DNA from 3 places in the Streptomyces sp. NPDC102279 genome. Region 1 is predicted to be linked to each of the others. Evidence: riboswitches for the same ligand, from Rfam matches in the RefSeq annotation. Region 1 holds a riboswitch; each other region holds the start of a gene.

Region 1 (2,993 bases):
CACGCCGTCATATCTGTGATCTTCACGTGATCTGCGCTGCATCGACTTGTGACAAGCGTTCGAGTCCATATACGTTCACCCATCAATGCGGCCCCGGCGATCGTCACTTCGTCGTAGGTGCCGTAGTCACCCCGTTGTCACGCGAAAGGCTTCCGCATGCTCTCCGGGAACGGCCGTCACCGGCGCCCCCGTCAGGCCCCGGCTCTCATCGTCGCCGCAGGGGTGGCCGGGTCGGCCATCGCGATCCCGCTCCTCGGGGCGTCGAGCGCGAGCGCGGCCGACGGGACCACCTGGGACCGGGTGGCCGAGTGCGAGAGCGGCGGCGCGTGGAGCGCCGACAACGGCAACGGGTACTACGGCGGACTCCAGCTGACCCAGGACAACTGGGAGCGGTACGGCGGTCGCGAGTACGCCCAGAGCCCCGACCAGGCCAGCCGCTCGCAGCAGATAGCCGTCGCCGAGAAGGTGCTCGACAGTCAGGGCCTCGTCGCCTGGCCGACCTGCGGACCGCTCTCCGGGCTCAGCAAGAGTTCGGCCGAGGTCGACGTCGACACGGGCATGGGTGACGACGCGGGCGACTCCGGTTCGAGTGGCCTGTCCACGTCGCCCAGTTCCTCCCCTTCGACTGAATCGTCGAGATCGTCGGATTCATCCGGTTCGAGTGACACCGCCTCGCCGGAGGTGACCGAGAACACCGCGAAGTCCGGCGACTCGCAGGACGCGGACAGCTCGGACAAGGCGACGGCCGATGCATCCAAGTCGGGCAAGTCGGACAAGTCCGGTCGGAGCGGCACCTCTTCGGAGGCCTCCGGGGACGCGTCCGCCGCGCCCGGGCGGCACCGTGGCAGCGCCGACGAGGACGCGACGGACGCCGCCACCGACGGCCGTACGGACAGCGCGTCCGGACGGCACGCCTCGCGCGGCTCGGACGACGCGCGCGACGCCGGCGACGACACCTACGTCGTGCGCGCCGGCGACAGCCTCTGGACGATCGCCGACGACCTTGACGTCACGGGCGGATGGGCCGACCTGTACGCCGCGAACGAGAAGACCGTGGGCATCGATCCCGACCTCATCCTTCCCGGTCAGAGCCTTGCTGTTGATAGCGAAACGGTCGAAAAGTAGCGGGAGTTCGCGTCATGGTTCGCTGGGGAATGTCCGGTTTGGTGCGAGTGAGACATGAGTCTCAGAAGCCCTGATCGTCTTTGAAAATCAGGCGATCGACTGCTTACGGTCGTGACCGCTCGCCACAGCGGGCCCCGACGGTCGCAACGCCGAATCCTGCCAGCGGCCGTACGGGAACAGTCGTCGCGTCAAGCGCCGTAGGCAGGAGCGGGGGACCCAAGGTAAGTGCCGTGACCGGGAGTTGAGAGACACCCGGGGACGGCTTGGGGTAAAGCCGCGCGCCGTGGTCCCGAGACGGGACCGGGACGTGCGGCCGGGCAACTCAACCGGCCCGAACCCGACAGCTCACCTCGCAGGCGTCGGTGAGGGGATCACTCGATGCTGTTTTCCAGCAAGGGCAAGCACCGCCGCCCGAACAAGGCCACCCGTGTCGCCACGCTCGCCGGTGTCACCGGTGTCGCCATCGCCGCCCCGCTGATGGCCGCGGGCAACGCCTCCGCCGCGACCGGCTCCGAGTGGGACGCCGTCGCCCAGTGCGAGTCCGGCGGCAACTGGTCGATCAACACCGGCAACGGTTACTACGGCGGCCTGCAGTTCTCGTCCTCCACCTGGGCCGCGTACGGCGGTACCGCCTACGCCTCCACCGCCGACCAGGCCTCGAAGTCGCAGCAGATCACCGTCGGCGAGAAGGTCCTCGCCGCGCAGGGCAAGGGTGCCTGGCCGACCTGCGGCACCGGCCTGTCGAGCGCCGCGTACAGCGGTGGCAGCTCCACCCCCTCGACCCCCTCGACCTCCTCCGGCTCCTCGGCGTCCGCCGGCTCGGACACCCGTACGTCGGAGCAGCCCGCCTCCCGTTCGCAGGAGCGCCCGGCCGCCAAGAAGACCGTCACCACCCCGACCGGCAAGAAGGTCAAGAAGGGTGACGGCGAGTACAAGGTCGTCAAGGGCGACACCCTCAGCTCGATCGCCGAGAAGAAGCACGTCAAGGGCGGCTGGCAGAAGCTGTTCAAGCTGAACCACGACATCGTGGACGACGCCGACTTCATCTTCCCGGGCCAGCAGCTGCACCTCCGCTGAGCGAGGCCGCACACCGGCCGGACGTGGTCGCCCTCGGCGGACGGCGACCACGACCCGGCCCCGCGGCTCCGCCCGGCTGCGGGACGGCCCCCTCGCGGGCCCGCTCTCCGGGCCTGATCCCCACCGAGGGTCCCCGTCCCCACGGACTCCCCGCTCCGGCGCGTGTTCCCCCGTACGCGCCGGAGCGGGGTTTTTCATTTCTTTTTTTGTTCCGATCGGGAACAATATGTACCGTGAGTTCTGCCCAAGGGATGGTCGATCGGCTGGCCGATCCCCCTGGGCCGGTTAGGCTCATCCCGCAGGACTAGGGACTCGCCAAGCCCTGCGTACCCGCGTCACATCCCAGAAGGAGATGCTCGTGCCGTCCATCGACGTCGTCGTAGCCCGGGAAATCCTGGACTCCCGAGGCAACCCCACGGTCGAGGTCGAGGTCGGCCTCGACGACGGCAGCACGGGTCGTGCCGCCGTTCCGTCCGGCGCCTCCACCGGTGCCTTCGAGGCCATCGAGCTCCGCGACGGTGACCCCAACCGCTACCACGGCAAGGGTGTCGAGAAGGCCGTCCTCGCCGTCATCGAGCAGATCGGCCCGGAGCTCGTCGGCTACGACGCCACCGAGCAGCGCCTGATCGACCAGGCCATGTTCGACCTGGACGCCACCGACAACAAGGGCTCGCTCGGCGCCAACGCCATCCTCGGCGTCTCGCTCGCCGTCGCGCACGCCGCCTCCGAGGCGTCCGACCTGCCGCTCTTCCGTTACCTGGGCGGCCCGAACGCGCACCTGCTGCCCGTTC
Region 2 (2,993 bases), on a different contig from region 1:
ATAAAACGGCAGCGGAAATAGAGCCCCGCCGAATAACCTTCTTTGTATACGGCGCCCGTGTTAATGACGCTGGCCCAACATGTTTACGGGATGTTGCGAAGTCCTCACACGGTCCTGCCGGTCACCGCCGGCGGGAAATCGCAGTCGGTGCGCCACCGTCGCGCGCTCCGCGTGCAGAGCAGTGATCGCGCGGGCCCTCTCGCCGTCCCCGCGGGCGACCGCGTCCACGATGCCGCCGTGCTCCGCCCAGGACTCCGCGGGGTTGGCCGGCGCCTCGACCACGTACATCCAGGCGATCTTGTGCCGCAGCTGGGACAGCGTCGACGTCAGCGCGGGGCTGCCCGAGGCCTGTGCGAGCGTCTCGTGGAACCAGCCGCCCAGCGAGCGCAGATCCTCGCTGTTGCCCCGCCTGGAGCGCTCCTGCCCCAGCCTGACCAGCCCTCGGAGCACCTTGAGGTGGGCCTCCGTACGGCGCTGCGCGGCGCGCGCGGCACCCAGCGGCTCCAGCAGCATGCGCATCTCCAGGAGATCCGCGCCCTCCTGCTCGCTGGGCTCGGCCACACAGGCCCCCGCGTGCCGCCGGGTGACCACGAAGCCCTCGGCCTCCAGGGTGCGCAGGGCCTCGCGCACGGGGACGCGCGAGACGCCGTAGCGCCGCGCGAGCAGTTCCTCGGTGAGCCGGCCGCCACGCTCGTAGACGCCCGCGACGATGTCGTCGCGGATCGCCGTGCATACCGAGTGCGCCGGAATACGCATGACCGGACCTCCGCTTAATCCCCGCGAAACGCCATCGATTGACGCTTGTTCAGTGACTCTATTGCAGGAAGCCTTAATTTCCGATGGGGGGCCTGAATCCATGGATATTTTTTGGACAGACGGCCTCCGGAAACGACGATGCCCCGACTCGGTGAGCCGGGGCAACGAAAACGGTGGAGAAGCCGCGAAGCGGTCGTCAGACGTTCACGCCGTGCGAACGGAGGTACGCGACGGGGTCCATGTCGGAGCCGTACTCCGCGGTGGTGCGCGCCTCGAAGTGGAGGTGCGGTCCCGTGGTGTTGCCGGTCGAGCCGGAGATCGCGATCTGCTGGCCCGGGGTGACCGTCTGGCCCACCGAGACACCGATGGACGACAGGTGCCCGTACATGGTGTACGTGCCGTCGTGCATCTTGATCACTACTTGATTCCCGTAGGCGCCGCCCCAGCCGGCCGTGACGACGGTACCGGCGCCGACGGTGTGCACCGAGGTGCCCGACGCCGCGTGGAAGTCGACACCGGTGTGGCTGCCGGACGACCAGAGGCTGCCGCCGGTCTTGTAGCCGGTGGAGACGTACGAGCCGGTGATCGGCATGACGAAGGTGTTGAGGCGCTTGCGCTCGGCGGCGCGGGCGGCGCGCTCCTTGGCCTCGCGGGCCTTCGCCGCCTGCTCGGCGGCCTTCTTGCGCGCGGCCTGTTCGGCCTTCTCCCGCGCGGCGGCCACGTCGGCGGCGTGCTGCTGGGCGTCGGCCTGCGCGTCGATCTGCTCGGCGACGGAGTCACCGATGGTGATGGCCTGGTTCAGCCCGGTCTGTTCGGCGGACGGTTCGGCGGCGAACGCGGGTGCCGCGAGGGTTCCGAGGACACCGGTGGTGGTGAGGGCCGCGACGCCGACGGCGTTCTTCGTGGTGCGCTGCACGCGGCTCGGACGACGATGCTTCCCGGTGCCACAGGTGAACGCCATGTAAGGGCTGATCCTTTCCTTCCTTCTCGCCTACCGGGTTAGCTGACGGGTTCGGAGCAGGAAGGTCTCCTACGGACCCCCTCCGGGGAGGGCGTCCGATTCACCCCAGGGACTACGTGTGGGTCCCCGGCTCCCCTGGCTCGCGCCATGCGGGGACTCGGCGATGACTGTCCGGTGCCGCGGGCGCGGCGCACTGCCTGACGAACAGCCGCACTGACGCTAAACGCGACCTCTTTCGAACAACAAACGGATCACGTTTTTTGTAGCGCATCCCACAGCACAGAAGGCAACGTCCGTACCAATACGGACATCTTGGGGGTGATGTCCGCGTAAAAGAGGGCCCCGGTGACTCTTCAGTCACCAGGGCCCATCTCGGTCACACGGCCCTACTCGGCTGTGACCACGGTGACTTCACCGATGCCGAGGGCCCTGACCGGCTCCTCGATCTGTGCGGCGTCGCCCACCAGGACGGTCACCAGACGGTCCGTCGGGAAGGCGCTGACGGCGGCCGCGGTGGCCTCCACCGTGCCGGTGGCGGCCAGTTGCTGATAGAGCGTCGACTGGTAGTCGTCCGGCAGGTACTGCTCGACCTGGTCGGCGAGCGTGCCCGCGACGGCCGCGGCGGTCTCGAACTTGAGGGGCGCCACGCCCACCAGGTTCTGCACGGCGACGTCGCGCTCCGCGTCGGTCAGTCCATCGGCCGCGAGGGTGCGGAGCACCTTCCACAGGTCATCGAGCGCCGGGCCGGTGTTCGGGGTGTCCACCGAGCCGCTGATGGCGAGCATCGCGGCACCGGTGCCGTCCGGCGCGGAACGCAGGACCTGGCCGAACGCCCGCACCCCGTACGTATAGCCCTTCTCCTCGCGCAGGACACGGTCCAGGCGCGAGGTGAGGGTGCCGCCGAGGCAGTAGGTGCCGAGCACCTGGGCCGGCCACACACGGTCGTGCCGGTCGGCGCCGACCCGCCCGATCAGCAGCTGCGTCTGGACGGCGCCGGGGCGGTCCACGATGATCACCCGGCCCGTGTCGTCGGCGTTCACCGGCGGCACCGGGCGCGGCTCGGCGGTCGAGCCGGTCCAGGAGCCGAGGGTGTCACCGAGCAGCGCGTCCACGTCCACGTCGGTGAGGTCGCCGACCACCACGGCGGTGGCCGTCGCGGGACGTACGTGCTTCTCGTAGAAGGACCGCACGGCCGCGGAGTCGATCTTCTCGACGGTCTCCTCGGTGCCCTGACGCGGGCGCGACATGCGCGCCGTCGCCGGGAACAGCTGCCGGG
Region 3 (2,993 bases), on a different contig from region 1:
GCGTCGGGTCGTACATGTGCCGCTCTCCCGTACCCAGAGGCCTCTTCCGTACCGAAGGGGAGGGGTCTGTGGATGACCTCTCCCCGCGGTCTAAACGAATGCTTAAGGCAATCCCAGGATATTCGACATACCTGCTGAAGGCCCGCGCGGGTGAACCTGGGGCCATGGACGCACAGCTCTTCGCCTTCACCGGAGTCGCCGCCGGCATGGTCGCCATGCCCGGGGCCGACTTCACCGTCGTCGTACGCAACGCCCTCGTCTCGCGACGGGCCGGAGTCGCGTGCGCCCTCGGCATCGCGGGCGGCCTGCTCCTGCACACGGCGCTGGCCGTCGCCGGGGTCGCCGCGGTCCTGACGGCCGTTCCGGCGCTGTTCCGGACGCTCCAGCTGCTCGGCGGCGCCTACGTGCTGTACCTGGGCCTGCGTACCGTGCACGCGCTGGGGCGGCCGCGCGGGGCCGACGGGACGGGTACGCCCTCGACGGACGACGGGGCGGGGCCGGGCGCGGGTGCGAGTGGGGCGGCGCCGGCCGGACCGGCCGCTCGACCGCTGCGGCAGGGCTTCGTCACCAACGCACTCAACCCGAAGGCGCCGATCACCTTTCTCAGCCTGCTGCCGCAGTTCGTGCCGTCGGGCAGCCCCGCGATGCCGCGGACGCTGCTCCTGGCGCTGATCGTGGTCGTGCTGGCCCTGGTGTGGTTCCCGGTGGTCGCGCTGCTCGTGGACCGGCTGGGACGGTGGCTGCGCCGGCCGCGTGCCGCACGCGCCGTGGAGGCCGTCACCGGCGGTGCGCTCACCGTGCTCGGCCTCGTGCTGCTCCTGGAGCCGCTGAGGGGCTGAGAGGGCGCCGCCGGAGGGCGGAGGGGACGGTCACCGGCCGTCCGGCGCACGGTCGGCCAGGGGGCACGCCGACGAGGCTGCCGGACGGAGGTGTTCCCTGGGCGGCGGCCCCCGCCGCCGCCCAGGGGCAGGTCAGCTGACCCGCCCGTACCAGACGCTCCGTGTCCAGATCTTCTGGAGCTTCACCACTTCCCCGGTCTTCGGGGAGTGCCAGATCTTTCCCTTCCCGGCGTAGATGCCGACGTGGTACACGCTCCGGCCCGAGTGGAAGAACACGAGGTCCCCGGCCTTGCGATGCGAGGCGGAGACGTGGTGTGTCTTGTTGTACTGCGCCGCGGCCGTTCGAGGCAGCTTCTTGCCCGCCTTCTTGAACGAGTAGAGCGTGAGCCCGGAGCAGTCGAAGCGGTGCGGTCCCGTGGCGCCGTACTTGTACGGGGCGCCGTGCTTCGAGGCCGCGACCTGGAGTGCCTTCGTCGCGGTCGTGGCCGCCTGGGCGTCGGGTGCGACACCAGGGACCACGAGGCTGCCGCCGACGGCGGCGATGGTGAGGGCCGAGGCCGTACCGGCCCTGGTCCACAGCGACGGGACACGATTGAGCGCAGTCATGCGCAACCCTTCGTCAGCCGCCTGTGAAGGATGACCTGTCGGATTCGGGCTGGCGAAGTTGCCCGGCCGCTGCTGCGGCTTCACCCCAAGGACCGCCGGGAATGCTGCTCCGGCGGACCGTCGTGCTGGGTCCTCCACTCCTGCCGATCCACTTCTGTCGACCGGGCATCCGGGCGGCGGCAGGACTCGGCGTCCGCCCGGACCGCCCCGCCGCTGTGGCGGGGGCTTGTCGTCGGAAGGGATCTTCACCCATGAACGGCGGAAAATCCGAGCGGAACCGGTGTTTTGTGGGCTTACTCACCACTCACCCGTTCGGGTGGACACCCCTCTGTTCGAAGGGGTGTTGGGGACACGGGCGACCCCCGCACCTGCACCGGAACCCCTCATTCCGCCTTTCTGTCCTCCGTGTTGCGCAAGTCGGAGGGGTCCAAGAAAGGACTGATTCCTACGCCATCAGGGGGTACACCATCTGGTGCGTTTGAGTCGCGGCGCGGACGGTCCGGCGACGCGGTGCGCGCCGGACCCGGCTGCGGGTGCCTCAACTGCCGGACGCGGGCGGGATCGTGACCCGGGCGGTCCGCCGCTCACCGTCCAGCACGCGCAGCGCCTGAGCCAGGGTCGGCGCGTGCACCTCGCTCTCGCCCCGCTGGTGCATGAGCGCGAGCGCGTCCCGCAGGGCCGTCGCCTTGGCGACCAGTGCCTGGGCGGCGCGCAGCCCCCGGTAGGTGTCGCCGGGGTGGGCCGGGTTGATCCGGCCCACCAGGTCGACCACGTCCAGATAGCGGTCGATCAGCTCGGCCTCCGCGCGGGTCAGCGCGGGCAGCGGAGGGAGGTCGGGGATCATCGGCCGCTCACCTCGCGCCGGGTGCGCCGGCCGAGGCCCCGCGGCTCGGCACGATCCGGTCGACGAACCCGTACTCCAGAGCCGCGGGCGCGTCGAGGAGCAGATCCCGCCCGATGTCCGCGGTCACCCGCTCGGGGCTCTGCCCGGTGTGCCGTACGAGCATCTCCTCCAGGGCCGTGCGGGTGCGTGTCAACTCCTCGGCGTGGACGATCAGATCGCTCGCCCGTCCGTGGACCGGGTCCGCAACCGACGGCTGGTGGACGAGGACCCGCGCCCCGGGGAGTGCGAGCCGCTTGCCGGGGGTGCCGGCCGCCAGCAGGACGGCCGCGGCCGACGCCGCCTGGCCCAGGCAGACCGTCCGCACGTCGCAGGTGACGAAGCGCATGGTGTCGTAGACGGCGGTCATGGCGCCGAACGAGCCGCCGGGCGAGTTGATGTACAGCGAGATGTCCCGGTCGGGGTCGCGGTGTTCGAGGTGCGTGAACTGCGCCATCACGTCGTTCGCCGACGTGTCGTCGATGGATGTCCCGAGGAACACGATCCGCTCGTCGAACAGCTTCGCGTAGGGATCCCGCCTCTGATGTCCCGCGCCGGTGCGTTCGGTGAACTCGGGCAGGACGTGGCGGGCGGACGGGCGGTGCATGGGCACCCCTCCTCGCGGTCGATGGATCGACATCTGTAAAAAATGTACAGGACGTACGTCA

What was found. Region 1 has a riboswitch for cyclic di-AMP ahead of ACIRQH_RS15305 (transglycosylase family protein). Riboswitches for the same ligand answer to the same signal wherever they lie in the genome.
Region 2: another riboswitch for cyclic di-AMP. It lies ahead of ACIRQH_RS36740 (M23 family metallopeptidase); the one in region 1 lies ahead of ACIRQH_RS15305 (transglycosylase family protein).
Region 3: another riboswitch for cyclic di-AMP. It lies ahead of ACIRQH_RS17860 (C40 family peptidase); the one in region 1 lies ahead of ACIRQH_RS15305 (transglycosylase family protein).

Annotation. Positions count from the first base shown of each region.
Region 1 is NZ_JBIWLU010000005.1:557,161-560,153, forward strand. It holds gene ACIRQH_RS15300 (transglycosylase family protein) at 157-1,125, shown strand; cyclic di-AMP (ydaO/yuaA leader) riboswitch at 1,309-1,499, shown strand; gene ACIRQH_RS15305 (transglycosylase family protein) at 1,504-2,202, shown strand; gene eno (phosphopyruvate hydratase) at 2,555-2,993, shown strand, end outside.
Region 2 is NZ_JBIWLU010000018.1:128,408-131,400, reverse strand. It holds gene ACIRQH_RS36745 (GntR family transcriptional regulator) at 61-756, opposite strand; gene ACIRQH_RS36740 (M23 family metallopeptidase) at 953-1,717, opposite strand; cyclic di-AMP (ydaO/yuaA leader) riboswitch at 1,730-1,890, opposite strand; gene ACIRQH_RS36735 (M16 family metallopeptidase) at 2,104-2,993, opposite strand, start outside.
Region 3 is NZ_JBIWLU010000006.1:498,212-501,204, reverse strand. It holds gene ACIRQH_RS17870 (LysR family transcriptional regulator) at 1-16, opposite strand, end outside; gene ACIRQH_RS17865 (LysE family translocator) at 165-839, shown strand; gene ACIRQH_RS17860 (C40 family peptidase) at 972-1,445, opposite strand; cyclic di-AMP (ydaO/yuaA leader) riboswitch at 1,449-1,647, opposite strand; gene ACIRQH_RS17855 (hypothetical protein) at 1,984-2,289, opposite strand; gene ACIRQH_RS17850 (ATP-dependent Clp protease proteolytic subunit) at 2,297-2,932, opposite strand.